Vreelandella piezotolerans: one gene and its partner. The protein of the gene in region 2 interacts with the protein of the main gene of each other region in a pairwise test. Links are inferred from orthologs where the notes say so. Each region holds a gene or a part of one and is shown on either strand. Other genes may lie near its edges.

What was found.
Region 1: the proteins of GYM47_RS03730 (region 2) and topA interact in binary tests that used the Escherichia coli proteins (3 or more experiments, as listed by UniProt). The link is inferred for Vreelandella piezotolerans from one-to-one orthologs.

Annotation. Positions count from the first base shown.
Region 1 is NZ_CP048602.1:1,618,428-1,634,107, forward strand. What follows is about bases 5,667-8,797. They hold topA (type I DNA topoisomerase), read left to right. Parts: upstream 5,667-5,969; coding sequence 5,970-8,597; downstream 8,598-8,797. Other genes in these bases: GYM47_RS07430 (DUF6586 family protein), read left to right, coding at 8,594-8,797. Also shown: GYM47_RS07400 (HP0495 family protein), read left to right, coding at 1-37; lipoyl(octanoyl) transferase LipB, read left to right, coding at 40-708; lipA (lipoyl synthase), read right to left, coding at 754-1,806; GYM47_RS07415 (LysR family transcriptional regulator), read right to left, coding at 1,987-2,985; GYM47_RS07420 (DUF3141 domain-containing protein), read left to right, coding at 3,264-5,648; more of GYM47_RS07430, read left to right, coding at 8,798-9,055; GYM47_RS07435 (2-hydroxyacyl-CoA dehydratase), read left to right, coding at 9,175-9,639; GYM47_RS07440 (L,D-transpeptidase family protein), read left to right, coding at 9,825-10,457; GYM47_RS07445 (Lpp/OprI family alanine-zipper lipoprotein), read left to right, coding at 10,682-10,945; GYM47_RS07450 (L,D-transpeptidase family protein), read right to left, coding at 11,045-12,178; mfd (transcription-repair coupling factor), read right to left, coding at 12,277-15,680. UniProt on the Escherichia coli protein: Releases the supercoiling and torsional tension of DNA, which is introduced during the DNA replication and transcription, by transiently cleaving and rejoining one strand of the DNA duplex.
Region 2 is NZ_CP048602.1:798,552-813,831, forward strand. The notes cover bases 7,010-9,740. They hold GYM47_RS03730 (IMPACT family protein), read right to left. Parts: upstream 8,819-9,740; coding sequence 8,201-8,818; downstream 7,010-8,200. Other genes in these bases: GYM47_RS03725 (sodium ion-translocating decarboxylase subunit beta), read left to right, coding at 7,010-8,132; GYM47_RS18325 (LexA family protein), read right to left, coding at 8,848-9,318; ccmA (cytochrome c biogenesis heme-transporting ATPase CcmA), read left to right, coding at 9,576-9,740. Outside these bases: alaS (alanine--tRNA ligase), read left to right, coding at 1-1,113; GYM47_RS03685 (aspartate kinase), read left to right, coding at 1,220-2,470; carbon storage regulator CsrA, read left to right, coding at 2,663-2,851; GYM47_RS03710 (tRNA dihydrouridine synthase), read right to left, coding at 3,510-4,514; GYM47_RS03715 (OadG family protein), read left to right, coding at 4,642-4,899; oadA (sodium-extruding oxaloacetate decarboxylase subunit alpha), read left to right, coding at 4,992-6,797; more of GYM47_RS03725, read left to right, coding at 6,810-7,009; more of ccmA, read left to right, coding at 9,741-10,196; heme exporter protein CcmB, read left to right, coding at 10,252-10,944; GYM47_RS03750 (heme ABC transporter permease), read left to right, coding at 10,959-11,699; heme exporter protein CcmD, read left to right, coding at 11,699-11,953; cytochrome c maturation protein CcmE, read left to right, coding at 11,943-12,452; GYM47_RS03765 (heme lyase CcmF/NrfE family subunit), read left to right, coding at 12,503-14,509; GYM47_RS03770 (DsbE family thiol:disulfide interchange protein), read left to right, coding at 14,506-15,033; GYM47_RS03775 (cytochrome c-type biogenesis protein), read left to right, coding at 15,024-15,280.

The DNA of each region.
Region 1 (15,680 bases), 820 kb from region 2 along the record:
GCTGAAGGCCACTGGCCGCGTGCACATGGTGGTATGACCATGACCGACGACGCCCCGATTGCTCTGCATCGCCTCGGCCATCGCCCCTATCTACCAGTATGGGAAGCCATGCGTGAGCTTACCGACACGCGCGATGAAAACACGGCGGATCAATTTTGGCTGGTCGAGCATGAGCCTGTATTTACCCAAGGGCAGGCGGGCAAGCCAGAACACCTGTTGATGCCGGGCGATATTCCCGTGGTCAATACCGACCGGGGCGGACAGGTTACCTATCACGGGCCGGGGCAGGTGGTCCTCTATCCGCTGCTGGACGTGCGTCGGGGCAAGATCGGCGTGCGCGACTTGGTCACGGCGCTCGAAAATGCAGTGATCGACGTGCTAGACGCGTATGGAGTGCGCGGCTGGGCCAAGCCCGATGCGCCGGGGGTTTACGTAGAAACGGCCATGGGGGAGGCCAAAATCGCCTCGCTCGGCCTGCGTATTCGTCGTGGGGCCAGCTACCATGGCGTCGCGCTGAACGTCGACGGCGACCTGTCGCCATTTGCGCGTATCAATCCTTGTGGCTACGCGGGTATGCAGGTCACTCGTCTTGCCGATTTGGTCGATCTCTCTCATGGACAAGACGGGGCTAATGTTAAAGACGTTGGCGAACGGCTTGCGCAGGCGTTGGCCGCGCGACTGAAGCGTAGCCTGGTAGTGCCTGCGTAACGAAGACTGCCTGCAGAGCGCTGTATGCAGGCAGTCCGCGGCGAGTTAGCCGACGTTGAAGGCGGGGATGCGGTTGCTGTCCGGCTCTTGACCTGGAATGGCCGCAGGAGCGGCAAGACCCAAGTTGTTCTTTTCGAACACGCGGTCTGCCCGGTAGCTGGAGCGCACCAGCGGGCCAGAAGGCACTTCCATGAAGCCTTTCTCAAGTCCCAGTACGCGATAGCGCTCGAACTCGTCGGGGCTGACCCAGCGCTCCACCGCTAGGTGGTTTTTCGTCGGGCGCAGGTACTGCCCCAGCGTCACGATATCGACACCAATCTCACGCAAATCGTCGAAGGTTTGCAGGATCTCTTCGTCCGTTTCTCCCAGCCCCAACATCAAGCTGGTTTTGGTGATGATGTCGGGGCGATACTGCTTGGCGTGGGCCAATACGTCGAGCGTTTTGCGGTAGCCAGCGCGAGGGTCGCGCACTTTGCTGGTCAGCCGCTCGACGGTTTCGACGTTTTGGGCAAACACCTCCAATCCCGAGTCCACTACGCGCTCGATGGCAGATTTGTCGCCATCGAAATCGGGTGTGAGAGCTTCCACGACGACATCGGGCGTGCGCGCTTTGATGGCACGGATGCAGTTGGCGTAGTGAGTGGCACCACCGTCGTCGAGGTCGTCGCGGTCGACGGAGGTCAGCACGATATAGCGCAGCCCCATCAGCTCGACGGACTTCGCGGTGTTCTCGGGCTCTTCGTGGTCCAGCCAGCCTTTCGGGTTGCCCGTGTCCACCGCGCAGAATCGGCAGGCACGCGTGCATACGGAACCCATTAGCATGATGGTCGCGGTGCCGTTGCTCCAGCACTCGCCCATGTTAGGGCAGTGGGACTCGGCGCAAACGGTGCTCAGGCGGTGAGTGGCCACGTTTTTCTTCACGGCTTCGAATCGCTCGCCGCCGGGAATTTGCGCGCGCAGCCACTTAGGCTTGCGCTCGAGTGACGGGGCATCCACCTGCGCTTTGCGCTGCTTCATGCCGTCTTTGATCACCGTCATGCCGTGTTCGTTACGGAATTTTTCGCCGCTGGGCACGCGCTGGGAAGGGGTGTTGCTCATAGGAGAGAGCCTCTCTACTGTGCGGCTGGCAAAGGGAACGATCGCACGAGGTACGCTGCAAACCACGTTTGTCTAACGGAGTCGCTCGGCGACTGCCTGCCATGCCCTGAGTAACGCTAACTGATACGTAGGTTGTAGATAATGTAACATATCTGAACATCAACAAGACACCGTGTACCGCTACTCATCGTTTGCCAATGAGAGAGGGGGTAGGCAGGAAACGCCATGACTGGGTAGCGGGCTAGCCGGGGCCTGAAAGTGGCGCTGGAACTCGCCTAGATGCTCACGGACGAAGCGTAAGAAAAGCTCGGCCACTGGCGTCGGGAAGTGGTCGCGGCGATACACCGTGCACCAAGCGCGGCGAATGGGGAAGTTGGGCAGTGCCAGGGTGGCTAGCAACCCCTGTTCGAGCTCGCGCTGTACGGCTAAACGGGGCAACACGGCGACGCCCAGGTGAGCCATGACTCCCTGTTTGATAGCTTCGTTGGTGCCCAGCTCGATACGGTGGGCCAGCCCCACTTCCTGATCCACGGCGAGCTGCTCGAAGGCACTGCGCACCCCTGATCCTGGTTCGCGCATCAGCACGAAATGCCGCGCGAAATCGACCAGCGTCGGGCGAGGCATGCTGAGCAGTGGATGCTCTGGCCATACCACCGCTACCAATTCGTTTTCGAGGATCGGCATGACCACTAAGCCATCGTCCTCGGGCACCATGGCCATGATAACGATGTCATCCTGCTGCTCGGCCAGCCGTTCGAGTGCCTGACTGCGATTGCAGACCTTTAGCCGTAGCTGCACGTCTGGATAGCGTGAGCGAAATTTAGCCAGCACATAGGGCACGACATACTGCGCGGAGGAGACGGCAGCGACGTTCAACTTGCCGCTGATTTTGCCGTTAATGTCTGAAAGGCTCATTTGTAGACGAGAGAGCTGCCCAAAAATTTCCCGGGTCGAGAGCGCCAACGTATCGGCAGCAGGGAGAGCGTGAAGTGTTTTTCCCGCGTACTTGAACAGCGGCTGCCCAACGGCTTGCTCTAGCTGACGCATCTGCGCACTCACGGCAGGTTGGGTCAAGCCTAGCTGCTCGGCCGCTCGGGAGTAAGAGCGTTGACGATGTACCGCTTGAAACACCTGCAACTGACGGAACGTTAAGCGGTTGAGCAGCGTGGGGGATGACATAATTACCTCGGGGTAAGCTTCCTCTAGGTGAGATGCGCAGGCGCTTTGCGTGCCACTGCTAGCGATAAGCGCGGCGTCATCGGTGAAATGCTACCACTGATTGAGCGCTACCGCTTTGAAAGCTGGGGTTACGACTCTGGTGCGGGTGGCTTAAAGAGGGGCAAGTACAAAAGCGGGCGGTAATCATCGACGTTAGGCAGGGAGTGGCCTAAACTATATTGCATTGCAGCATCATTGCTTCGGGACGGGTGCCCAGCATCAACCCAACGGGAGACTCTATGAACTTTCTCGCAAACCCACTACTGGCGTCGACATCGAGCAGTGACACGCTCGCAAGCATGATGGACCCCTTTGGGTTCGGACGTGCGGCCATGAACTACTGGCGAGATAGCGTCGAGCGTAACATTCTTTACTGGGATGTCATGCGTGAACGCGGTAACCAATACCTAGCGCACATGGAGCAGACCAAGCCCAATGTGTTGGGGTTCGAGACAGAAGTTTTGATGGATGGGCGTACGCTGCCCAACCCGACGAACTATGAGCTGCTGCGCGTTCTTCCGCCTAGTAATGTCCAGGTCGACCCACAAAAACGTCCCTTCGTGGTGGTCGATCCCCGCGCGGGCCATGGTCCTGGGATCGGCGGTTTCAAGCCGGACAGCGAGCTTGGTGTTGCCTTGAAAGCGGGACATCCTTGCTACTTCATTGGCTTCTTGCCTTTCCCTGAGCCGGGCCAAACCGTCGAGGACGTGGTCGAGGCGGAAGTGGCGTTTTTACGCCACGTCATCGAGCTGCACCCAGAAACCACCGAAAAACCCATGGTGGTCGGCAACTGTCAGGCAGGCTGGCAGATCATGATGGCGGCCGCTTTGGAGCCCGATGTCTTCGGCCCGATCCTGATTGCCGGAGCACCGCTCTCTTATTGGGCAGGCGAGCACGGTAAAGCGCCCATGCGCTACACCGGCGGCATGACGGGCGGTAGCTGGATCACGGCGCTGACCAGCGATATCGGCAATGGTCTGTTCGACGGCGCTTGGCTGGTACAGAACTTCGAGCGCCTCAATCCGGCCAACACCTACTGGAAGAAGCAGTACCACCTTTACGCCAACGTGGATACCGAAACCAAGCGCTACTTGGAGTTCGAACGTTGGTGGGGAGGCCACGTGGTATTGGGCGGCGACGAAATTCAGTACATCGTCGACAACCTATTCGTGGGCAATCGTCTCTCAACCGCGCAACTGGTCACTCGCGACGGTCGCCGCATCGATCTGCGCAACGTGCGTTCGCCGGTCGTGGTGTTCTGCTCGCGTGGCGATGACATTACGCCGCCGCCCCAAGCGTTGGGCTGGATTCGTGATCTTTACGAAGGCGAGGAAGACATCATCGCCAACGAGCAAACGATCATCTACTGCCTGCACGATACCACCGGCCATTTGGGTATTTTCGTTTCTGGTAGCGTCTCGCGTAAAGAGCACTCCGAGTTCACGGCGAACATGGATTATATCGACGTCATGCCGCCGGGGCTCTACGAGACGACCATCTCCCATGCCAGTGAGCGTACGGATGCCGAACTGATCGAGCGGGACTACCTGCTGGAGTTCACGCCACGTAATTTCGCAGAACTCGACCAAGACGTGATGCACAAGCCCGAGGATGATCGGCGCTTTGCGACGGTCGCGCGTATCTCCGAAATCAATTTGGGACTTTACCGCCTTTACCTGCAGCCCTGGCTACAGGCTGTCATGACACCTGAAGCTGCCCGCTGGATTCGGCGCATGCATCCCATCCGCTTAGGATACAAGCTCCTCTCAGATCGCAATCCGCTGACGGTGCCGCTACCCGTCATGGCAGAGTACGTTCGTCGTCATCGTCAGCCGGTCGAACAGGACAATATGTTCAAAGCATTGGAAAGCATGGCGTCCGATCAGATCGTGGCGAGCTTGGATGCTTGGCGAGATCTGCGCGATAGCAGCACTGAGCGGATGTTCATGGATATTTACGGTCAGCCGCTTCTGCAAGCAGCCGTCGGCTTGTACGGCGATGCCCACGTCCATCGTCGCCGTCCGGGCGCCGAGCCTGAGCACCGCCGTTTTATCGAGCATCGTCAAAACGAGCTGCGCCACAAAATTGCCCAGGGGGGGCCTCATGAGGCCGTGATGCGCTCCGTTATTTACGTGCTTGGCGGTGCACCGGCCACCGACGAGCGCAACTTCAAGCGGTTGCGTGCATCACGCGCAGAACTCGAGCCGAGCACTTCGCTTAGTGAGTTCAAGCGTTTGGTTCGCGAGCAATTCTTCATTCTGAAGCTCGATAGGGAGCAAGCGTTAGCATCGCTGCCCACGCTGCTGAAGGGTCAAAGCAACGAGCGCATCGATGGCTATATCACTCACCTCGAACACGTGTTTGCGGCGAGCGGTGAGCTCTCGGAGCACGCGGCCGAACGCTTCGAGCAGGTTAAGGCTCTGTTTGACAAGGCGCGCCCCAAAGCCGTGAGCGCACCTGCAGCCAAGGCGTCCGGCGAGGCTGAGAACGCCTCCGTCGAAAGTGCCAAGACAAAGGAGGTGGCCCCTGCTAACGCCGCGCCGGATACGGCCAGCGATACAGCTGCTAAAAAGCCTTCACGTCGAGCGCCAAACCAGCGAAAAGGAACCCAGCGCAAGCAATAATACGCTTGCCTGACGTCGCTGCGCCCCCACTCACTCGTGGGGGCGTTTTTTATGCAAGGCGACTGTTTGGGTTGCCGAGCGGCAAGCGGCAGTCTAGTGTCTAGCTACCCCTTGATAAAACGGCATCCCCTATCTTTCGAGTGTGACGCACTGACGATGCGAAGCGTCAACCCTGCATTTCCCGGTTAGGTTGCTACTGGCGCTTCATCAAGGGCTGGGGTAGGGTAGGCGCATTTTTTCATGGTCGTCATGCCAAGGTGGTGGCGGCAACGTATTCAGAGCATGGGCGACAGCGCCTGGGCAATAGGAAAGTGGAGCACTATGGGCAAGTCACTGGTCATCGTCGAATCGCCCGCGAAAGCGAAGACGATCAATAAGTATCTCGGCAACGATTTCATCGTCAAGTCGAGCGTGGGCCACATCCGTGACCTGCCGACCAGCGGCTCAGGCAAGGCAGCCTCCGACCCGAAGGAGCGCGCTCGCCAAGCCGCGGCAACGCGTAAGATGTCGGCGGAAGAGAAGGCTGAGTATAAAAAGCGCAAGGCCCACGATCAGTTGATTCGGCGTATGGGTATCGACCCCGATAACGGCTGGGAAGCTCACTATGAGGTGCTGCCCGGTAAAGAGAAGGTCGTCGCCGAACTCAAAAAGCTTGCCGAGAAAGCCGATGCCGTCTATCTCGCGACGGATTTGGACCGCGAAGGGGAAGCCATTGCGTGGCACCTTCGCGAGACCATTGGGGGCGACGACAGCCGCTATAAGCGCGTGGTGTTCAACGAAATTACCAAGAACGCCATTCAAGATGCCTTTAAAGCGCCTGGCGCGCTTAACTTGCCCCGTGTCGAAGCCCAGCAGGCACGTCGTTTTCTCGATCGTGTCGTGGGCTTCATGCTGTCGCCTTTGCTGTGGGCAAAAATTGCTCGAGGGCTCTCTGCTGGGCGCGTGCAGTCGGTGGCGGTGCGCCTGATCGTCGAGCGTGAGCGGGAGATCCGTGCGTTCATTCCCGAAGAGTTTTGGGATGTGCATGCGGACCTCGTCTCCCCAGAAGGCGAGCTGGTGCGGTTTGCTCTGGCGAGGCAAGATGGGAAGGCGTTTCGCCCTACGTCCGAACAAGAGACGATGGAGCGCATCGCTCAGTTGCGTAAAGCCAAGCTGTCGATCACCTCTCGCGAGGATAAGCCGACCAGTTCCAAGCCCACTGCGCCGTTCATTACCTCGACACTTCAGCAGGCTGCCAGTGGTCGATTAGGGTTTTCGGTCAAGAAAACCATGACCATGGCTCAGCGCCTCTATGAAGCGGGCTACATCACCTATATGCGTACTGACTCTACCAACCTCTCTAAAGATGCAGTTGAGAGCGTTCGTTCGTTTATTGGTGATGAGTATGGGGCGCGCTATTTGCCCGAGTCGCCCAACCGTTACAGCAGCAAAGAGAGCGCTCAGGAGGCCCACGAGGCCATCCGGCCCTCGAGTGTCGAGCGTAAAGCAACGGATCTCTCTGGCATGGAGCGCGACGCCGAACGTCTCTACGAGCTCATTTGGCGACAATTCGTGGCGTGCCAGATGACGCCTGCCGAATACCTCTCCAGTACGCTGAGTGTGGAAGTGGATGGCTATGAGCTGAGAGCCAAAGGCCGCGTGCTGAAATTCGATGGTTACACACGAGTGATGAAACCCACCGGCAAAAATGAAGACCAAAGCTTGCCGGACCTACCGACCGGCACGAACATGCGTCTCGAGACGCTCGATCCACAGCAGCATTTCACCAAGCCGCCTGCTCGCTATACCGAAGCCAGCTTGGTCAAAGAGCTAGAGAAGCAGGGCATAGGGCGCCCTTCGACCTACGCGTCGATCATCTCGACCATTCAGGACCGCGGCTATGTAAAGCTGGAGAGCCGCCGTTTCTATGCCGAAAAACTAGGGGACATCGTCACCGAGCGGCTAAAAGAATCCTTCCCGGATCTGATGGACTACTCCTTCACGGCGCGCATGGAAGATAGCCTCGATGAGGTGGCCGAAGGCGAGCGTAACTGGCAGGCGCTGCTCGACGCGTTCTACGATGAATTCCGCATGGAGTTGATGAAGGCCGAAAGCGAGGAGGGCATGCGCCCCAACCAGCCGGTGCCTACCGACATCGACTGCCCGAGCTGTGGTCGAAAAATGCAGATTCGCACGGCCTCGACCGGCGTCTTCCTGGGGTGCAGTGGCTACAATTTACCGCCCAAAGAGCGCTGCAAGACGACCATCGACCTGATTCCTGGCGAGGAAGCGGTGGCAGAAGATGCCGGTGAAGAGGCGGAAACCGATGCGTTGCGCGCCAAGCGCCGCTGCCCGAAATGCGGCACGGCCATGGATAACTACCTGATCGATGAAACCCGCAAGCTGCACATTTGCGGTAACAGCCCTGACTGCGAAGGCTACGAAGTCGAAAGCGGTAAGTTCAAGATCAAAGGCTATGACGGCCCGCTCATCGAGTGCGATAAGTGCGGCTCGGACATGCAGCTCAAATCCGGGCGGTTTGGCAAGTACTTTGGCTGCACCAACAGTGAGTGTAAAAACACCCGTAAGCTGCTACGCAGCGGCGAAGTAGCACCGCCCAAAATGGACCCCATCCCCATGCCGGAGCTGGCCTGCCAAAAGGTAGATGACCACTATGTACTGCGCGATGGGGCAAGCGGACTGTTTTTGGCGGCGAGTAAATTCCCTAAAAACCGGGAAACACGCCCGCCGCTGGTCAAGGAACTCAAAGCGCATGCCGATGAGCTGCCGGAGAAGTACCACTTCATCTTGAAAGCGCCGAGTGAAGACCCGGATGGTCGTCCTGCGCAAATTCGCTACTCACGTAAAAACAAAGAGCAGTACGTGATGACTGACGAAGAGGGTAAAGCGACCGGGTGGAAAGCAACCTTCGAAGGCGGCAAATGGCACGTGGAGGATAAACGCAAGTGAGCCCGCGTTCCCGTACTAACCAGTTATTGTATCAGGCCGAACTGCTGGTAGGCCTACCGGTAGGCGATGACGAGCACAGCCCTGCCCGTCGGATGGCCATCGAGGAGAGCGCGCTGGCGCTGTTCGAGCTAGCACTGGGCTCGCTGCTCAAAGAGGTGACCGAGCACGCACGTTTGACGAACCATGACTGGCGCGCGCTACTCGCCAATGACGGGCCCGATGTGGCCGAGCTTCAGCGTCTGCGTGACGCCATGCATCAACCCGACCACTGGCTTCATTGGCTCGTGGGGCAGCTAGACAAGCTGCACAGTGACGAAGGGGCCGCACGGCGCACCGTGCAGAACCCTGCCATGATCGCCGTTGGCAGCCAGCGCTCGCTGGCAGAGCAGCTGTTGGACAACCTAGCGGCTGCCAAACGAGAGATCGCTTCGCTGAGAGAGACCAGCGAGGAGTGGTAGATCGCACTTTGCTGACATAGGGTCGAGGGAGGCGCGATGAGGAAATCGGCGCTGTGCGTTAGCCTTGAAATGGGCTGATTCGCCCTCAGGTCCTTAACACAACTACAGAGGAGACACGGATGCGCTACAACCAAGTCAAGGATCTCATCGAGTGGGCGACAGGCTATCATGCTCGTATGGCGCGTCAGTATAGCGATGCTGCCAGTCAAGCCGAGCACGAACGTTTGGCCATGGCGCTACGCTATTTAGCGGACAGCGAGTTGAAAATGAAAACGGGGCTAGAAGCGCTGTTTCATGATGGCTCAGACCACCGCGAAGTACTGGAGACCTGGTTCGATGATTCCAGCGATTTCCCGCAGCCCCCTGAGCTGGAAGCGCTTGCCGAGCAGAGTGTGGCGGGCTCCATCGATGAGCTGACCGAGACGGCAGTAGAGGCTCATCGTAAGCTTCAGAGCCTCTATGAGCATCGGGCGTCAAGAGCCAAAATCGAGCCAGAGGAAACGTTTTTCAATGCTCTTGCTCAAGGCCACAACGCAGAGGCTCGCAAGCTCGTCGTCAGCATGCAAGAGTTCGACGATCTCTAAGTGCGGGCTGCTCGATGTAGCGCCATCGACCGCACCGTTTTGCTGGCGCATCGTGTAGAGCGAGCGATGCTTATCAACGCATATTGCTTGCTAATACGCTGACAATGGCGGCATCTTTAAGGTATAACAGCCATCATTAACGTATTGTCGGTCAGCACCGCTGGCCCGTTTTTTTGAGAGCCATAATGATGCCTGTGAACCGCCGCCGATTTTTAGCGATGGCCCTGAGCTGGCCCGCCGTAGCCACCGCTGCGACGACCAGCACCGTCGACGACTATGCGCCGCCCGACCTAGTGGCGACGTTGCTTACTCGTGCGCCAGTGCCGCGCCATAGCAATGAGCTATGGGTGCTGATCGACGATAAAGAAGCTACGCTGAGTATTTTCCGTGGCAATGCGTTGATCGAACGCTTCGCGCCTATCTCTCTAGGCCGTGGTGGGGCCAAGACCCAGCGTGTTCGAGGTGATAACGTCACGCCGCTGGGCGAGTTTCGGATCAATCGATTTAATTACGAAAGTCAGTGGCATATCTTCATCGGTATCGATTATCCTACGCCACCTCACGCCCGAATGGCGCTCGACGCAGGTATCTACTCCCAAGCGGATTACGAGGCCTACTTCGATCACTACCGGCGTTTTGGCTCTCCCCCGCAAAATACGGCGCTGGGAGGCGCTATTGGCATTCACGGGATCGGCGGCGGTGATCCAGACATTCACGGTAACTTCCACTGGACCCAAGGGTGTGTGGCGGTGACCAACGAAGAGATCGAGCGAGTCGCCCAGCTAGTAGATGTTGGCACTCGCGTGGTGATCCGCTAGGCTTGTGTTGTTGAAGGAAGTTCTAGGTTTTGAACACGTGGCTATAGACAACCGCTGTGGTCTATTATAAAACAGCGTTTGACTTGCGTGCCCTGGTACGTAACCCTGGTACAAGTCGCTGTAACGAACCTGCACCGCAGGTAGACAAATTTAAGCTAACGTTTTAGCCTTATTTTTTGTCATACCCTTAACGTAGTACCCAAGGAAGACTCAAGGAGAACACTATGACTCTGAAGACTGCTCTGAAGATGACTGCCGCTGCCGCTTCTCTGGCAATCCTGGCTGGCTGTGCTTCTACCAGCGCTCTGGAAGAAGTTCGCATGACTGCTGAATCTGCACAAGCTGACGCTGCAGAAGCTCGCAGCATGGCTTCACAAGCTCTGAACACTGCAAACCAAGCTCAGCGCGACGCGCAAGCTGCTCTGCAGATGTCTGAGCAGAACCGTGAAGAAATGAACCGCATGTTCCAGCGTTCCATGCAGAAGTAATTCTGCTTGGGCCACCGGACATGATGCATGTTCGGTGGCTGCTGTAGATGTGAAAAACCCCGCCTTGGCGGGGTTTTTTGTTGTCTGGCGTTTGCCTTATCAGGCATCGCCTTCCACACGGACGGTAGTGGAGAGCTCGACACCCTCCAAAATCCCTTCCAGTTGTTGTGTGGGCTGCGGTTCGGGTTCCGGCTCAGGAGCAGGTGCCTGTGGGCCGTAAAGCGCCACGAAACGGCCATTTGGCGCTTCTACCGCACGCTTGACCTGTTCGTAGTCTATCTCCGCTTGATCTTCAGCAAGTTCGCTGACGCGCTCGATGGCATTGAGCAGCGGCTCGAAGTCACCGACGTTCTCTTCCAGCTGCGGATAAGACTGCACGAACAGCGTACCGTCAGCTGCCCAACCCGCTTTGAACGGTGCGTCCATCAGGTTGACTTGAGTGCCGCTAGGCAGACGCTCGTAGAGCGATTCGATATCTTCCGGATACATGCGAATACAGCCACGGCTGACACGCATACCCACGCCATCAGGACGATTGGTCCCGTGGATCAAGTAGCTCGGCATAGCCAGCAAGATGGCATGACGGCCAAGCGGGTTGTCAGGCCCTGGTGGAACGATAGCGGGTGCGGGCTCGCCCCTTGCAGCCGCTTCACGACGCATCGAGGCGGGCGGTGCCCAAGCAGGGTCTTTGACTTTGACCGTGGTCCGCGTGATGCCTACCGGAGTTGCGAACTCCTCGCGGCCAACGCTGACAGGGTAGGTTTCCACAATGCCGGGATTGTCGGCAGGGTAGTAGTAAAGGCGCAGCTCGGAGAGATTGACCACCACGCCCTCACGTGGCGCAGGCGGCAGAATGTAGCGCGCCGGAATCACTACCTCGGTACCTTCACCCGGTACCCATAGACTAACGTCTGGATTCGCCATGCGAATCTCTTCGTAACCGATATTATGGCGACGTGCGATGTCGATCAGCGTCTCTTCCGGATTATCGACGGTGACGGTGTAGTACTCACCGATGATGTCGCCATGTTCGGGTAAGCGGAAATGGCCACGCGGCAATTCACGGGCGTCGGCAACCTGCTCGGCACTGGCAGCGGCATCGCCGGTGATGGCCACCGCCGTCTCGGCTTGTTCGGCCGACGGTTGAGCATGAGCGGGGCCCGCCAGGCTGGCTGCTAGCAATACGGCTAGGCTAGTGGGGCCCCAACGGGTGATAGTCTTACGAATGGTCATGGTCGATCCTAGTCAATGTATGCACGGCTGGTACGCATGGTAACAGGCAGCGTTGCGTAACCGATGTGTGCTGCTTAAACATAAGTTTGCCCCAAGGTTCACGCTGCCGCTACTTTTTGATTGAGGGTCGTGAGCAGGGTTTCGATCTTTTCGAAACGCTGTTCGGCCGATTCCATTGGAAATTCAAATCGTAAGGTGTCAGAGCCGTCCAGGCGGTAGTGCTGGGGGGATGTCTGGATCAGGGTGACAAGCGTTAGCGGGTCGATCTCGGTGCTGCTATTGAAGATCACTCGCCCGCGCTGTTCGCCCGCTTCAATGCGGGCCACGCCGAGCTGCTCGGCTCGGTGGCGTAGCTTGGTTTGGCGTATCAGGTTTTTCAACGGCTGGGGGAGTAGGCCGAAACGGTCGATTAGCTCCACCTGGAGCTCTTTCAGCTCGGCATCCGACTGAGTGTTGGCAATGCGTTTGTACATGACCAGACGCTGCTGTACATCGTGCACGTAGTCATCTGGGATCAAGGCGGGCAGATTAAGGCTAATTTCGACACCGGTATTGAAGGGGGCATCGATATTGGGGGTTTTGCCTGCGCGAATCGCTTTTACTGCCCGGTCCAGCATCTCCATGTAGAGGGTATAGCCGATGGTTTCCATCTGTCCGCTCTGCTCGTCGCCCAGTAGCTCGCCTGCGCCGCGAATTTCCATATCGTGGCTGGCCAGTGTGAAGCCTGCGCCGAGATCGTCGGACGCGCTGATGGCTTCGAGGCGTTTGACCGCATCGCGGGTCATGGCTTTGGGGGGCGGCGTCAGTAGATACGCATAAGCCTGATGATGGCTGCGTCCCACGCGGCCACGCAGCTGGTGAAGTTGCGCCAAGCCAAACTTGTCGGCCCGCTCGATCAGAATGGTATTGGCACTGGGGACGTCGATCCCCGTTTCGATTATGGTCGAGCAAACCAGCACGTTGAAACGGCGATGATAGAAGTCTGACATGACACGCTCGAGACTGCGTTCAGGGAGCTGACCATGGGCCACGGCCACGCGCGCCTCGGGTACCAGTTCGCGAATCTGTTCAGCCGCGTTCTCGATGGTTTTGACTTCATTGTGTAAAAAGTACACCTGGCCACCGCGCAGAATCTCCCGCAGCAGCGCCTCTTTGATGACGCTGTTGTCTCGCTGCTGCACAAAGGTTTTGACCGACAGACGCCGAGCGGGAGGCGTAGCGATAATGGACAGATCGCGGATACCGCTCATGGCCATGTTGAGCGTGCGAGGAATCGGCGTAGCCGTTAGCGTGAGAATATCGATTTCAGCTCGCAGGGTTTTGAGCTTCTCTTTCTGGGCGACGCCAAAGCGGTGCTCCTCGTCGATGATCAACAGCCCCATTTTGGGTAGTTCGACGCTTTTTGAGAGCAATTTGTGGGTGCCGATGACGATATCGGTCTGGCCACTTTTGATGCTCTCCAGCGTTTGGGTCATCTCTTTGCCGCCGGTAAAACGCGAGATCAAGCTGATATTGACGGCGGTATCGGCAAAGCGGTCTCGGAAGTTTTCGAAATGCTGGCGCGCTAGCAGGGTGGTGGGCACCAGTACCACGACTTGTCGGCCGGACTGCACGGCGAGGAATGCCGCCCGCATGGCGACCTCGGTTTTACCGAAGCCCACATCGCCGCACACCACCCGGTCCATCGGCTGGGGCGACACCATATCGCCGATGACGGCCTCGATGGCCGCCTGCTGGTCGGGTGTCTCTTCGAAGGGGAAGCTGGCCGCGAAGCGCACGTACTCCTCCCCAGGCGTTTCGTAGATCACGCCTTGCTGGGCTTCGCGGCGCGCATAGATGTCGAGCAGCTCGGCAGCGGTATCGCGGATTTTCTCGGCGGCTTTGCGACGGGCTTTTTCCCACTGATCGGAGCCTAGTTTGTGCAGTGGGGCGAGCTCGTCATCGGCGCCGCTGTAGCGGGAGATGAGGTGTAAGCTGTCCACCGGCACATACAGCTTGGCGCCGTCGGCGTAGGAGAGGGCAAGAAACTCATTGGCCTGACCGCCTGCCTCTAGGGTTTCCAACCCCATGTAGCGACCCACGCCGTGGGCCTGGTGAACCACCGGCGCGCCCTCGCGCAATTCTGAGAGGTGTCTTACCGCCAATTCATTGTCGTCGGTGGCCTTTTCCCGCCGACGGCTTTGGCGCACCACGTCGCCAAACAGCTCGGTTTCGCTGATCACCGCCACATCCGGCTCGGTGAGCCAGAGGCCGCAGCCGACCAAACTTTCGGTAATCGCCATGCGTTGGGTGTCGGCCAGGAACGCTTGGAAACTGTCGCTATGAGGCAACGACAGTGTCAGCGGAGCGAGGACGTCTTCCAGGGCTTCCCGTCGTCCGCGGGATTCCGCGACGAACAGCACACGAGTGTCGGAGTGCTGTTCCAAAAAATTGGCCAGCTCGCTCAACGGCTGCTTGGCGCGGGCGTTGATCGAGAGGGTAGGTAGGGCTTGTGCCAGTGGGCTCAGCGCGTGGCGCTGGCTGTCGTCCTCGGTGAGCTCCAGGCGCGGCCGCGCTTTGATGGCGGAAAACACCTCGTTGACCGGGAAAAAAGCGCGATGGGGCGGCAAGAGCGGGCGCGTCGGGTCGACGCCAAGATTGACATAACGCGATTCGATGGCCTGCCAGTGCTGCTCGGCAGCTTCAAATACGCCTGGCAGAAGGGCGACGCGGGTGTCGTCGGTGACGTGCTCGAACAGGGAGGCGGTTTCATCGAAGAACAGCGGTAAGTACTGCTCTAGCCCGGGAGAGGGGATCGCTTTCAGCGCGTCGTTGTAGAGTGGGCACTGGCGCGGGTCGACGTCGAAGAGCGTTTCGAACTGTTCGCGGAAGCAGGCAATCGCGCTACGACTCAGCGAGTACTCATGTGCGGGCAGCAGCTCGATGGTGTCGACTTTGTCCGTAGAACGCTGACTGCCAGGATCGAAGTGGCGCAGTGTATCGATCTCGTCATCGAAGAGATCGATGCGGATCGGTTCGTCCATGCCCATGGCAAACAGGTCGATGATGGCGCCGCGCATGGCGTACTCACCTGGCTCGTACACCGTTTCGACCGCACGATAGCCTGCCCGGGAGAGCGATTCACGAAACGTCTCGCGGTTTAACGTAGCGCCAGCCTTGAGCGTCATTACGCGGCCAGCGATATAGGAGACCGGCGGCAGGCGCTGCATGAGCGTATTGATCGGCACGAGCACGATGCCGCGCACACCATCTTGCAATTGGCGCAGCGTTCTCAGCCGAGCAGAGATGATGTCCTGGTGCGGCGAAAAGCTGTCATAGGGCAGCGTTTCCCAATCGGGAAAGGGGAGTACGGGCACGCTGCTGTAAAACGCCAGATCCTGCTCCAGACGCTGCGCGCTGGCTGTGTTGGGGGTGATCACCAGCAGTGGCGCATGGGCGGCTGTCTGAGCGAGCGCCAAGGCAGTCGCACTGCCCGGCGGCGCTTTCAGGTAAAGCGTGTCGC
Region 2 (15,280 bases):
TACTTGCACGTCGATGGTGGTCGTTTTCAGGTGAACGATACCCAGAAACAGAGTGGCCACCACCTTCACCAGGGGGTAATGGTCGAAGGGAGTCTGAGTGTCGGCGCCAACGTGCGCGGTGAAGTCGATGCCAGTCTGCGTGGCGCGACCATTCGTAACCACTCCGCGACCCACCTGCTGCACAAAGCACTGCGAATGGTGTTGGGGGATCACGTGCAGCAGAAGGGCTCGTTGGTCAACGCAGAGCGTCTGCGTTTTGACTTTAGCCACTTCGAACCGATGACCGCGGAGCAGCTTGCTGAGGTCGAGCGCATCGTCAACGAGCAAATCTTGGCGAACGCGCCGACCAAAATCGAGCAGATGAGCCTCGCCGATGCCAAGGCCAAAGGCGCGGCAGCACTGTTCGAAGCCAAATACGCTGATAACGTGCGCGTATTGACCATCGGTGCCGATGACTTCTCCATCGAGCTTTGCGGCGGTACCCACGTCAAGCGCAGTGGCGACATTGGCTGCTGCCACGTGGTCAGCGAAGTAGGTATTGCCTCGGGTGTGCGTCGTATTGAAGCGATCACCGGCGAAAACGCACTGGCGTATTTCCGTGAGCAAGAAGCCCGCGTTCAGCGGATTAGCGAACGCTTAAAAACCAAGCCAGAGCAAGTGGAAGCGCGTGTCGAATCGCTGGTGGAGCGCAACCGCAGCCTGGAAAAAGAGCTCGAGCAGCTCAAAGCGAAGCTGGCGAGCGCGGCGGGTAGCGATATGCTCAGCCAAGTGCAGGAAGTGGGCGGCGTGAAGCTGCTGGTAACTGAGTTGGATGGCGTGTCTGGTAAAGATCTGCGCGGCGTATTGGATCAGCTGAAAAACAAGCTAGGCTCTGGCGTGATTATGCTAGCCACTGCTGACAAGGCCGCTGGTAAAGTCAGCCTGATTGCTGGGGTCACTTCTGATTTAACTGGCCGTGTTAAAGCGGGCGAGCTGGTTAATCATGTGGCCTCCCAAGTGGGTGGCAAAGGGGGTGGGCGCCCTGATATGGCTCAAGCAGGCGGCAGTCAGCCCGATGCGCTGCCGGATGCGTTGAACAGTGTCCCGGCTTGGTTGGAAAACACACTTCGCTAAATAGAGAGGCCGGTGGCATTATTTGCTACCGGCCTTTTTGCTAGTTAGGAAAGCTGGCAACAATAATATTCACCCTCCATTCCCGAACGTAAAGGAAAAACGGCATATGGCACTATACGTACAGAAGTTCGGCGGCACCTCGGTGGGCTCTGTCGACCGTATCAAGGCCGTGGCGGAAAAAGTGAAAGGCTTTCGCGACCAGGGACACCAGGTCGTGGTCGTCGTTTCCGCGATGAGCGGCGAAACGAACCGCCTGACCGAGATGGCCCATGCGCTGAACGAAGAGCCCGCACCGCGTGAGATGGACATGCTGCTCTCCACCGGTGAGCAAGTCACTATCTCCTTGCTGGCCATGGCGTTACAGCAAATTGGCGTTCCGGCGACCTCGCACACCGGTGCACAGGTAGGGATCTTGACCGACAGCGCCTACACCAAAGCGCGTATCCAGCGCATCGAAACCGACGACCTGAAATCTGATCTGGACGAAGGTAAGGTCGTGGTCGTGGCCGGTTTCCAAGGCGTCGACGAAGACGGCAACATTACTACCTTGGGTCGTGGCGGCTCGGACACCACCGGCGTGGCCCTGGCAGCGGCTCTGGGCGCTGATGAGTGCCAAATCTATACCGATGTGGACGGTGTCTACACCACCGACCCGCGCGTCTGCTCCAAAGCGCAGCGCCTGGAGAGCATCACCGTCGAAGAGATGCTCGAGCTTGCCAGTTTGGGCTCTAAAGTACTGCAAATTCGTGCTGTTGAATTCGCTGGTAAGTACAACGTACCGCTGCGGGTACTGTCGAGTTTCGAAGACGGCCCGGGCACCCTGATTGTCGCTGACTCTGACCAAGACGAGGATTCTATGGAAGAACCGCTAATCTCCGGTATCGCGTTTACCAAGAACGAAGCCAAACTGACGCTACTGAACACGCCAGACGTTCCGGGCGTAGCATCGCGCATTTTGGGTCCGATTGCCGACGCCAACATCGAAGTCGATATGATCGTTCAGAATGTGGCGCCAGCGGGGGACTACACCGACTTCACCTTTACCGTGGCGAAGGGTGACTACAAGGCCACCAAAAAGCTGTTAGAAGAGACCGTTATTCCTGACCTGGGTGGCGGCGAACTGCGTGGCGACGACAACATCGCCAAAGTTTCTCTGGTGGGCGTTGGTATGCGCTCTCATGCCGGTGTCGCCTCTAAAATGTTCCGCGTATTGGCCGATGAAAACGTCAATATCCGTATGGTCTCCACGTCCGAAATCAAGATTTCTGTCGTGATTGACGAAAAACATATGGAACTTGCGGTCAATGCCTTACACAAAGCATTTGGCCTTGATAAATCCGATATCGAATCTGAATAACAATTGTGTCCTAAACCTTCTACGCTGAAAGTACTTGCTGCTCTGTGGTGGTGAGCTTTCTTTCAACGGGAGGTTAAGGTGTCATAGGGGCCAAAGCCATTGGTGGCAGGGGTCACCATGTCGCATAATGGCATGGTGACGCCACTGGCGGACACATCCCGTTGTATAAAACGTCTGAGAAGGAGATCAGCCATGCTCATCCTAACCCGCCGCGTTGGCGAAACGCTGATGATCGGTGATGAAATCACCGTCACAGTATTAGGTGTGAAAGGTAATCAAGTGCGCATTGGTGTGAATGCACCAAAAGATGTCGCGGTTCACCGTGAAGAGATCTATCAGCGCATTCAGCGTGAACGTAATAGTGAAAGCGAAGCAGAATAAATGGCTGTCCGTGTTACGCTCATTAAAGGGCGTTTAAGCGGTGATTTTAGGCCGGTGCGAAAAAAATCGGAATAAGGCTGGACACCAGTCATCAAAATCGGTAATATTCGCGCCGTGCCGTTGAGGAGAGGTGGCCGAGTGGCTGAAGGCGCTCCCCTGCTAAGGGAGTATAGGGTTTATAGCCCTATCGAGGGTTCGAATCCCTCTCTCTCCGCCAACTGCATGATGTAGCATCGTAATTTGATACGCGCCCGTAGCTCAGCTGGATAGAGTACCTGACTACGAATCAGGTGGTCGGAGGTTCGAATCCTCCCGGGCGCGCCAAGTTGCAAAGCTAAGTGCTTGATGTTACACTGCTTTCCTTGCTTAAGGAATTAGGCAATGAATGAAAAGCGCCCGTAGCTCAGCTGGATAGAGTACCTGACTACGAATCAGGTGGTCGGAGGTTCGAATCCTCCCGGGCGCGCCAGATTCCAAAACCCGCTCTCATAGGAGAGCGGGTTTTCTGTTTTCTAGCCTGACTATCGTGGCTCGCGCGGTAGTCTTGCGATCGTGTAAAGCGCCCCCGCATCCTTGCGGAAGGGCGCTTTTTTTTGGCCCGTAAAACGCCAGGGGAAGAGTGTCGGGTAGCGAAAGCTGGCGATGGTCCTTGATGGCCTTAGGCGGGTTCGCAGGCGTTGAGCGCGCTCGTGCTAGGGGTAAGGCTGCCCAGAAGTGTGTCCAAGTCGGTCAGGCGCTTCAAGCGTTGAAAATGCTGGTTGGCTTCGGCGTTGCCCTGACGCATCTGGGCAAGCCACTGCTTCACCAGGGAGACCACCACGCGGTCAGGAAGATGTTGGCGCTGCAGCGCGGCGTACTCTTGCAGCACGCTGGCGCGCATTGTCCAAGTGGTGTCCGCCAAGCGTTCGCCGGTTTGCTGCCAGTGGCGAATGCGAGGGGCCAGCCAGGGGTCGGCGAGGGCGCTGCGTCCTAGCATGACGTCGCAGCAGCCCGAGAGCGTGCGCGCTTTCCAGTAATCCTCGAGTGTCCAGATATCGCCATTGGCCACCACGGGGATGGAAACGTGGCGGCGCACTTTGCCGATCCACTCCCAGTGAGCGGGGGGGCGGTATCCCTCGTCTCGCGTCCGCCCGTGGACGACCAGTCGCGCCGCGCCGCCCGACGCGGTGGCCTGCGCACACGCCACCGCCAAGCGACGATTGGCAAACCCCAGGCGGATTTTTGCCGTCACCGGTATCTCGCCGTCTAACGCCTCGGCCACCGCTTTCACGGCGCGGTAGACGCGCTCGGGCTGGCGCAACAAGGACGCGCCACCGTCGTGGCGGTTGACCAGCTTGGCCGGGCAGCCAAAATTGAGATCGATACTGATGGCGCCCAACGCAAGCGCTTGGCGGGCATTCTCCGCCAAAGCCTGTGGGTCGGCGCCTAGCAACTGCAGGTGCACCGGCACGCCGCTGGGCGTGGCGACGGGGCGTTGCTGTAATTCGGGGCAGTGTTTATAAAACACGCGTGGGGGGAGGCGCGTGTCGACGACGCGGACGAACTCGGTGACCGACCAGTCAAAGCCGGCCTGCCGAGTGAGTAGGTCTCGAGTGAGTGCATCGATGACGCCCTCCATCGGTGCGAGACCGATCTTACCTTTATGTAGTAAATTAACAACCATGACTTCCACTATGGCGCGATTGCATTCTATCCTGGATGTGGCAGGTTAGTGTATTACCCTTATTGCGCCAAGCGCCGTTGGAGGCGTTTGGTGTGCCAATAACCCTATAAAATAAGGAGAGCACGCTATGCAAGGGTCGGAGTTGCTCCAAGAGGGGCTTGCTCTAATGGGCCTGGGTATGGGCTTTGTTTTTGTTTTTCTTACTATTTTGGTCATAAGCGTCACGCTGATGTCGAAGCTGATCGACCGTTATCAGCCTGTCCCTGTGGCGGCGCCAGCGGACCGAAAAAGTGGAAAAACACCCGCCAAACACGGTCAAAACGACGAAGTCGTCGCGGTGATCAGTGCTGCGGTGCATCGTTATCGTTCGTCTCGCCGCCAGTAAGCGGCACGCGCCAGCGTGTCCATTTCGCTCCTGATGCAATTTTTTTGTTAAATTTACTACAAATTCATAACGCCAAACTGTGAGCCATGACCATGAATGAAATAAAACGTCCTCTGGGAATCACCGATGTGGTGCTGCGCGATGCGCATCAATCCCTGTTTGCCACGCGTCTGCGCTTGGACGACATGCTGCCCGTTGCCGAAAAGCTGGATAAGGTCGGCTACTGGTCGCTGGAAACCTGGGGCGGTGCCACCTTCGATGCGTGTATCCGTTACTTAGGGGAAGACCCGTGGGAGCGTATTCGCACCCTTAAAGAGGCGATGCCCAACACGCCCCAGGCTATGCTGCTGCGCGGCCAAAACCTACTGGGCTACCGCCACTACGCTGACGATGTTGTCGATAAGTTTGTTGAGCGCGCCAAGACCAATGGTGTCGATGTATTCCGCGTATTTGATGCCATGAACGACCCGCGCAATTTAGAGCGCGCTATTAAGGCAGTGCGTCAGGTGGGCGGCCATGCGCAGGGTACCATTTCTTACACGGTGAGCCCGGTACATACCCTGGATAGCTGGGTAGATCTTGCCAAGACCATTGCCGCAATGGGTGCAGATTCGCTGGCTATCAAGGATATGGCGGGGCTACTCACGCCGTATACGGCGTATGACTTGGTCACGCGTCTTAAAAAAGAGCTCTCCATTCCCGTCCACCTGCACTGTCACGCGACGACCGGCTTATCGACCTCGACCATTTTGAAAGCGGTCGAGGCAGGGGTCGATAACGTCGATACCGCCATCTCCTCCATGTCGATGACCTACGGCCACAGCCCGACGGAGTCCGTGGTGGCCATGTTGAAAGATACCGACCGCGACACCGGCTTGGACCTGGAGCTGCTGGAAGACATCGCTGGCTACTTCCGCGAAGTGCGTAAAAAATACGCCGCCTTCGAAGGCTCGCTGCGCGGTATCGATTCGCGCATTTTGGTGGCCCAGGTGCCCGGCGGCATGCTCACCAACATGGAGAGCCAGTTGAAAGAGCAGGGCGCTGGCGACAAGCTGGATGACGTACTGAGTGAAATCCCCCGCGTTCGTGAAGACCTCGGGTTCATTCCGCTGGTGACCCCTACGTCACAAATCGTGGGCACCCAAGCGGTCATGAACGTCATGATGGGCGAGCGCTACAAGTCAATCTCCAAAGAGGTGCAGGCGCTGCTGAAGGGGGAATACGGCGCTGCCCCGGCACCCTTCAATGCCGAATTGCAAAAGCGTGTGCTGGAGGGTGGCGAGCCAATTACCTGCCGCCCGGCAGACAACCTCTCCCCGGAAATGGACAAGCTTGCCGCCGAGCTTAAAGAGAAAGCTAGCGCCGAGGGCATTCGCCTTGCCGAAGACGAGCGGGAAGTGGATGACGTGCTGACCTATGCGCTGTTCCCGCAGATTGGTTTGAAATTCCTCAAGAACCGCGACAATAAAGACGCTTTCGAGCCTGCGCCCCAAGCCGCTCAAGCGTCGACACCGGCCAAAGCAGACGCCGCTCCTGCCGCCGCACCGAGCGCTGGCGGTGGCCCGGAAACCTATACCGTGAAGCTCAACGGCAAGGCGTACGTGGTCGAGGTGTCAGAGGGTGGCGAGATCGGCAATATTGAGGAGCAGCCCGCCGCACAGCCTGAGGCTGACACCCCTGCGTCTAGCGGTGTCAGCATCGACGCACCGCTGGCGGGTAACATCTTCAAAGTGAACGTGCGTCCAGGTGATCAAGTGGCCGAAGGCGACGTCGTGATCATTCTCGAAGCCATGAAGATGGAAACCGAAGTGCGTGCCAGCAGCGCCGGTACGATATCGAAAGTCAACGTCAATGAAGGCGATAGCGTTGCCGTTGGCGATGCGCTGATCGAGCTTTAAGGGCCTCTCGGAATGGATAAACTAATCACTTTATGGGAAGGCTCCGGGCTTTATAACCTAGAGCTTGGCCAAGCGGTGATGATCCTTGTAGGGCTTGGGTTGCTCTACTTGGCGATTCACAAGAAGTTCGAGCCGTTGCTGCTCGTACCGATTGGGTTTGGTGGCATTCTCGCCAACATTCCCGAGGCTGGCCTCGCGATTTCGGCGCTGGATCAAGCGATCGAAGTCGCCAAGCCCGCCGTGCTTCAGCAAATGGCTACCGCGTTGGGAGCTACACTCGACCCCTTGGCCGGTGTCGAGGGCTGGCGTGACACCCTCAAGGCGATTGCCCACGATTCGGCGGCGCCGGATCAACTGCGCGCCGCGAAAGATATTGCGGTGAGCGTCGGCTACAGCGACGGCATGCTGTATAACTTCTACAAGGTTGCCATTGGCTCTGGTATCGCGCCGCTGCTGATCTTCATGGGCGTAGGGGCGATGACCGATTTCGGCCCGCTGCTGGCCAATCCGCGTACGCTGTTTTTAGGGGCGGCGGCGCAGTTCGGTATCTTTGCCACGCTGTTTGGGGCGGTGCTGCTGACCTCCATGGGCATCATGGATTTCTCGCTCAATCAGGCGGCAGCGATTGGTATTATCGGCGGGGCAGATGGCCCGACGTCGATCTACGTCTCCAGCGTGCTGGCACCTGAGTTACTAGGGGCGATTGCCGTCGCGGCGTATGCTTACATGGCCCTGGTGCCATTGATCCAACCGCCGATCATGCGCCTTCTGACCACTGAAAAAGAGCGCAAGATCACCATGACGCAGCTGCGTCCGGTCTCCAAGCTCGAAAAAGTGGTTTTCCCGCTGATGCTATTGATCGCCGTGGCGCTGTTTCTACCGGACGCGGCACCTCTGCTAGGCATGTTCTGCTTTGGTAACCTGATGCGCGAGTGTGGTGTGGTCGAGCGCCTTTCCGATACCGCGCAAAACGCGCTGATCAATATCGTGACGATCATCCTCGGGCTCTCTGTGGGCTCGAAACTGATGGCCGATAGCTTCCTGGCGTTTGAAACCCTGGGTATTCTGGGACTGGGGATCGTAGCCTTCGGCATTGGGACTGCTGCCGGGGTGTTGATGGCCAAGCTAATGAACGTGGTTAGCAAAATGCCCATCAACCCGTTGATTGGGGCGGCAGGGGTGTCGGCCGTGCCGATGGCCGCGCGCGTGGCGAATAAAGTCGGACTGGAAGCGAACCCGCACAACTTCCTGCTGATGCACGCCATGGGGCCCAACGTGGCCGGGGTGATCGGCTCGGCGGTCGCCGCTGGTGTGATGATCAAGTACCTAGGCTAAGCGGCCGTTAGAGCGCTGCCCATCTGAAACGTGGCTTATCGAGCAGGGCTCGTGTAAGCCGCGTTTTTTCATGCCCGCCGCGGTTCGACGGCGGTTTTGAGGCGGTTTTCTAGGCCGCTGATATCCAACTCGACATCCCGCGGCCAGCCGATGGTCAGGCGCACGCCGTCGCCATCGTAGTCTGCCTGCTGCACGGGCAGCGCCTGCTCGTCGCACCATGCGCGCGCTTGCGCTTCGTGGGCGAAGCTGACCTTCAACCGATAGCTGTCCCGCTCGATGACTTCCCGGGTGGGCAGCGTTTCCAAGCCGGCTTTGACGGCCTGAGCATAGGCGCGGGCCAGCCCGCCAGTGCCTAACTTGGTGCCGCCAAAGTAGCGAATCACCACGCAGCCGATTTCGCCGATCTGGCTGCCCTGAAGTGCCTGGAACATGGGGCGTCCGGCGGTGCCGCCCGGTTCGCCATCATCAGAAAAGCCAATATGGGTTTGCTCGCCAGGAGGGCCAGCAATGAAGGCCGTACAGTGATGGCTAGCGTTTGGGTGAGCAGCTTTGGCCGCTTGAAGCAGCGTGTCGAAAGCGTCAGGGGTGGGGGCATGGCACAGCCAAGCCAAAAATTGGCTTTTCTCGACGTCGATGTCGGCGGTGTGCCATATACCAAGGGCTAAATCAGGGACTCGAAAACGCAACGAGGGCTCCCGGCAGGGTGGGTGACCAATTAGTGATGCTGGGTTTCCGTGGTGTGTTGGGCCACGCCCATTACCATGCCCAGCACCTGAATGTCACAATTATGCAGGAATAGGTCCGGTATGGCTGCATCTTCCGGCCATAAATGGATGCCCAAGCGGCTAATGGAGAGCTGCTTAAGCGTCACTTCGCGCTGGTTGATCGTCGCAACGGCGGTCTCTTGATGGGCGTCGTGCTGGTGACGGTGAATGATGATGACATCGCCGTCGAAGAGATTGCAGTCGCGCATGCGGTCGCCGCGAATACGCAGGGCGTAGGTGTTGCGACGTGTGACGCGAGGGGATGTGCACGCTTGGCGCGCATGTGATGAGGCGCTGCGAGACGCTAGTGGGGTAGGCGTCGATGGCGCTACCGGTTGAGACAGCGTCTGAGAGGGTACGTAAGAAGGAACCTGAGACGTTACCCTAGAGGGTAGGCAGATCGTCATAGTGTGTTCTCCCATGCAGCGCCCGTTGTCGAGGCGTTTGATTGAGGCGATACCTGTTGTTTTATTCTGTGGTGTCTATTCATACAGTGTTTACAGTATAAGCCTGTTTTTGCATACAGTGCTAGTCCTGTCTTTTGCAGGACGCCTCCATGAGGTGCTTAAGCAAGCATTGGTTTGGGGCACGCTGCGACCCAAGACCGCAGAGCCCGACTGGCGGGGAAGGGCCTTTCCGTGTAGAGTTCGACCCAAAATCAATGCGCCTGGAGTGTCTTTTGAGCCTGTGCCTGCAAGCCCGACAATTGGCCTGTGAACGCGACGACCGTTGGCTGTTTGAAGGGCTCGATCTCGATATCCAATCGGGTGAGATCGTGCGCATCGAGGGCCCAAACGGCAGCGGCAAAACGACGCTGCTAAAAATACTCTCAGGGCAATTAACCGATTACCGTGGCGAGCTTTTCTGGAATGGCGCGCCCATGCGCCAAGCCCGTGAACATTTTCTCGCCAATTTGCTCTATTTAGGTCATGCCCCCGGTGTGAAGGCGGGTCTCTCGCCGCTGGAGAATTTAGCTTGGTATCAAGCGCTTAGCGGAGTGGTGGGCAGCGAGCCTGCACGGGAGGCAGCGCTGGCAGCCGTTGGACTTACCGGTTTCGAGGACGTGCCTGCCGGTCAGCTGTCTGCCGGGCAACAGCGGCGTGTGGCGCTGGCGCGTTTGACCCTCACTCAGCGTGCGCTGTGGGTGCTAGACGAGCCTTTCACTGCCATCGATCGTCAAGGGGTGGCGGCGCTGGAGGCGCAGTTGGTGGCCCATGCGCAGTCTGGCGGCTGTGTGTTGGTGACCACGCACCATGCGCTGGCCGAGTCACCCGTGCTCAGGCGTATTCAGCTGGGGTAAGAAGGAGACAGCGTTGCAACGTTCACACGCTCCATTAAGCCCCCCCGAGGTGGCCATGCATGCCCCCCAGGGCGGTCTGCTGGTGGCCATCAAGGCCACGCTCAAGCGCGACCTCACCCTGATGCTGCGCCGTCGTGGCGAGGTGCTCAATCCGCTGGTGTTCTTTGCACTGGTGATTACCCTATTCCCCATTGGGATTTCACCGGATCCAGCGCTGCTGGCAAGCATTGCGCCGGGGCTGTTATGGGTAGCTGCGCTGCTAGCCGCACTGCTCTCGCTGGATAGCCTGTTTCGCAGTGACTATGACGATGGCAGCCTTGAGCAATTACTACTGGCTCCCCAGCCGCTGGCGGCGCTGGGGTTGGCAAAAGTGGCGGTGCATTGGCTGCTGACCGGGCTGCCACTGGCGCTCATGGCGCCACTCTTGGGCATCATGCTGTCGCTTCCCGCAGGAAGCTACGCCGTGCTGTCGCTGTCGTTGGCGCTCGGTACGGCCAGCTTGAGTCTGATTGGCGCCATCGGGGCGGCATTGACGGTGGGGCTGGCGCGGGGCGGTGTGCTGCTCTCGCTGCTGGTGCTGCCGCTCTATATTCCAGTACTGATTTTCGGCGCAGGTGCCGTACAAGCCGCTATTTTTGGCGATGGAATGGCCGCTCATCTGGCGATTCTAGGGGCACTGCTGGCGCTAGCACTGATGCTGGCACCCTGGGCCATTGCGGCATCGCTGCGCATCAGCATCAACGGTTAGAGGACGGGAACACCATGTGGGCCTTTATCAACAAACTAAGATCACCCAAATGGTTCTATGCCATTAGCGCCAAACTGCAACCGCTTTTTTGGGTAGCGGCAACGCTGTTGCTGCTGGTCGGCACCGTTTGGGGGCTCGTCTTTGCGCCTGCGGATTATCAGCAGGGCAATAGCTTTCGCATCATTTATGTCCACGTACCCGCTGCGTTCCTAGCCCAATCCATCTTTGTCTCCATGGCGGTCTCCGGGCTGGTATTCATGGTCTGGAAGATCAAAGTGGCGGATATGGTCGCCACCGTGATGGCCCCGCTGGGTGCCGCGATGACCTTCGTAGCGCTTTTTTCGGGCGCAGTATGGGGCGTGCCCACCTGGGGAACCTGGTGGATGTGGGATGCACGGCTTACCTCCATGCTGATTCTGCTGTTTCTCTACCTGGGCGTAATTGCCTTGCGCGGTGCGTTTAGCAGCCGCGATAGCGGCTCCCGTGCCGCGTCTGTGCTAGCGATGGTTGGCGTGATCAATATTCCGATTATTAAGTACTCAGTGGATTGGTGGTACACCCTTCACCAGCCCGCCACTTTCACGATTACAGGGCGCTCTGCCATGACCATGGACATGTGGGCACCGCTGCTGATCATGGTATTGGGCTTTTACAGCTTTTTTATTGCCCTCACGCTGATGCGCACGCGTAGCGAAATTCTGCGTCGTGAAGCCAATAAGCGCTGGGTGCGCGAGCTTGCCGAGGAGACGAACTAATGGCCTTTTCCTCGCTAAACGAATTTTTTGCCATGGGCGGTCACGCGGTCTACGTGTGGGCTGCCTGGGGAGTTACTGCGCTGTTGATGCTAATGATCGTGTGGCACGCACGTCAGGAGCGCCGCCAGCTACTCAACGTGGTAAAGCGCCGGGCGCGTCGTGAAAATGCCCAGCGCAACGCTCAGCCATCGCACGCGCAGCCCCTGCAAGAGCCAGTTAACTCTGCTCAGAAGGACGTTCACTATGACGCCTAAACGTAAACAGAAGCTGTTTGTTATCTTAGGGCTATTGTCGCTCACCGCCATTGCGGTGGGGCTCACCCTGTATGCGCTGCGCGCCAACATCAATCTGTTTTTCAGCCCGGTACAAATTGCCCAAGGCGATGCCCCCATGGAGCGCCAAATTCGCGCGGGGGGCATGGTCAAAGAGGGCTCTGTGTCCCGCGACCCGGAAAGCCTCGATGTTGAGTTCGTGGTGACTGACTACGTGGATGATCTAGAGGTCTACTACAGCGGTATTCTGCCGGACCTATTCCGTGAAGGGCAGGGCGTGGTGGTGGTCGGCGAACTGCAGGCCGATGGCCGACTCTACGCCGATAAGGTGTTGGCACGCCACGATGAAAACTACATGCCGCCCGAAGTGGCGCAGGCATTGGAAGAAGCAGGCTACTCCCCGGCAGACTTTCAAGCGAAAGCTGCCGAAGTGGGCAAGCGCCTAGAGCAGGAAGGCTCCCCAGAAGGAAGCGACTATTAACGACTGCACGCACGCTGTGCGATAAAGCCTGATGCTAATTCGGAGCACCCATGTTGATTAAGATCATTCCTGAAATCGGCCACTTTGCCCTGGTCATCGCGCTACTCATGGCGGTGGTTCAGGCGGTGATGCCGCTTGCCGGGGCTGCCACGCGTCGCCCGCTGTGGATGGCCTATGGTCGTCCCATGGCCATCGGCCAATTCCTGTTTGTGACCATTGCCTACCTCTGCTTGACCGCCAGCTACATGCTGGACGATTTCAGCGTGGCTAATGTCGCTAACAACTCCAACTCTCTGCTGCCCTGGTACTACAAATTCAGCGCCGTGTGGGGTAACCATGAAGGCTCGGTGCTGCTATGGAGCTTGATGCTGGCGGGTTGGGGATTCGCGGCATCGGTCTTCTCGGGCGACTTGCCCCGCGACATGGTGGCCAGAGTGCAGGGCATCATGGGCATGGTGTGTGTGGGCTTCTTGCTCTTCATTTTGATGACCTCCAACCCCTTCGAGCGCTTGCTGCCGAACATGCCGCAAGATGGCGCCGACTTGAATCCGCTGTTGCAGGATTTTGGCCTAGTGGTTCACCCGCCGATGCTCTACATGGGTTATGTGGGCTTTTCGGTGGTGTTTGCTTTCGCGATTGCCGCCCTGCTGGGCGGGCGCTTAGACGCCGCTTGGACCCGCTGGGCGCGCCCCTGGACCAACGTGGCCTGGGCGTTTCTCACCGTCGGGATCGCACTCGGCAGCTGGTGGGCCTACTACGAGCTTGGCTGGGGCGGCTGGTGGTTCTGGGACCCGGTGGAGAACGCTTCGCTATTGCCCTGGCTAACGGGCACGGCACTGGTTCACTCGCTGGCGGTGACCGAAAAACGTGGCTCGTTCAAGAGCTGGACGGTGTTGCTGGCGATCTCGACGTTCTCGCTGTCGCTGATGGGCACCTTCTTGGTGCGCTCGGGCGTACTGACCTCGGTCCATGCCTTTGCCAATGACCCCTCGCGTGGCTTCTTCATCCTGATGCTGCTGGCAATCACCGTCACGCTATCGCTGCTGGTGTTTGCACTGCGTGCACCGCGCGTCAGCCATAAAGTGGGGTTCAACTGGCTTTCGCGGGACTCCCTGCTGCTGATCAACAACATCCTGCTGGTCATCATGACCGTCACGGTGCTGCTGGGCACCGTATACCCGCTGATTCTGGACTCTTTGGGGCTGGGTAAAATCAGCGTAGGCCCGCCTTACTTCAATGCGCTGTTCGTACCGCTCACCGTGGTGATGTGTGTCTTCATGGGCTTGGGGCCGGTGGCGCGTTGGAAAAGCATGAGCGGTCGTGAGCTGTGGCGGAAGCTAGGTCTCGCAGCAGCAGCTGCCATCGTGCTGGGTGTAGCCATGCCGTTGGTCTACGGCGGCGAATGGAATTTGTGGGTGTCATTGGGAATCGTGTCGGCGCTATGGATCGTGCTGCCCATGGTGCGCGACCTGTTCGACAAGACCCGTCACGCCAGCTCGTTTGTCGCCGGGCTGCGCAAGCTCTCGCTCTCTTATTGGGGAATGGTGCTGGGCCACGTGGGCATTGCGGTGACCATCGTGGGCGTTGCCGTCGTTTCGAATTACAACATCGAACGCAACGTGCGCATGTCGCCGGGCACCACCGTGGAAGTGGCGGGCTATCAGTTCACCATGACGGAACTCACCAACCGACGTGGCCCCAACTTCCTGGCCGATACTTCGATCATTCAGGTACAGCGCGGGGACGAGGGACGCAGCTTCGTGATGCGCCCCGAGAAGCGCCTTTACCTCGCCACCGGCATGCCCATGACCCAAGTTGCGCTGCGCCCTGGTTTGTTCCGCGACCTCTATGTGGCCATGGGTGAAGACCTGGGCGACGGCAGCTATGCCATGCGCGTCCAGTACAAGCCGTTTGTGCGCTGGCTGTGGTTAGGCGGCCTGCTCATGGCCTTCGGCGGCGTTCTAGCCGTTGTGGATAAACGCTATCGTCGTGTCGCGAGTCGCCAGACAGCTCCCGCTCGGACGGATCGTTCGTCGTCTCAGGAGGCTATGGTATGACACGACGCCTGCTGCTTTTACTCCTGCCGATTGGCTTTCTCGGTATCGCGCTGTTTCTGTACCAAGGGTTGGGGCGCGATCCGTCGCAGCGTGACTCTGCGCTGATGGCACGTGAGTTTCCCGTATTCGAAGCCACCACGCTACGCGATGCTGATCGCCAAGTGGATCAAACGCTGATGATGGGGGAGGTCACGCTGGTCAATGTCTGGGGTGAGTGGTGCCCTGCATGTAAGCAGGAGATGCCCCAGCTTTTAGAGCTCGCCGATCACGGCATTCGTATGGTCGGCATCAACTACCGGGACACCCGTGAAAAGGGGCTAGAGTTTTTGAGCGAGTTCGGTGACCCGTTCGAGGTCAACGTGTTCGACCCCGAGGGCAGCCTGGGTTTCGACCTCGGTGTTTATGGTGCGCCTGAGACGTTTTTGGTGGATGCCGCAGGCGTGATCCGATACCACCATAAAGGATACGTGTCACCTGAAGACGTTCGTGAGCGCATCCTGCCGGAGGTAGAAAAATGGCGTTAATGCGTGGGATCTTCGCCGTGATGCTGCTGGCACTGGCGGGCAGTGTCGTGGCGGCAGGCATTGAAGTTCGCGAGTTCGACGACCCGGTGATGGAGCAGCGCTACCGTGACCTCACGGCCTCCATGCGCTGCCCGTTATGCGAAAACCAGGCTATCGATGACTCTGATGCGCCGATCTCTGGTGATATGCGCGAGCGGGTCTATCAGCTGCTTCAAGATGGTCAGTCGGATATCGAAATCATCAATCA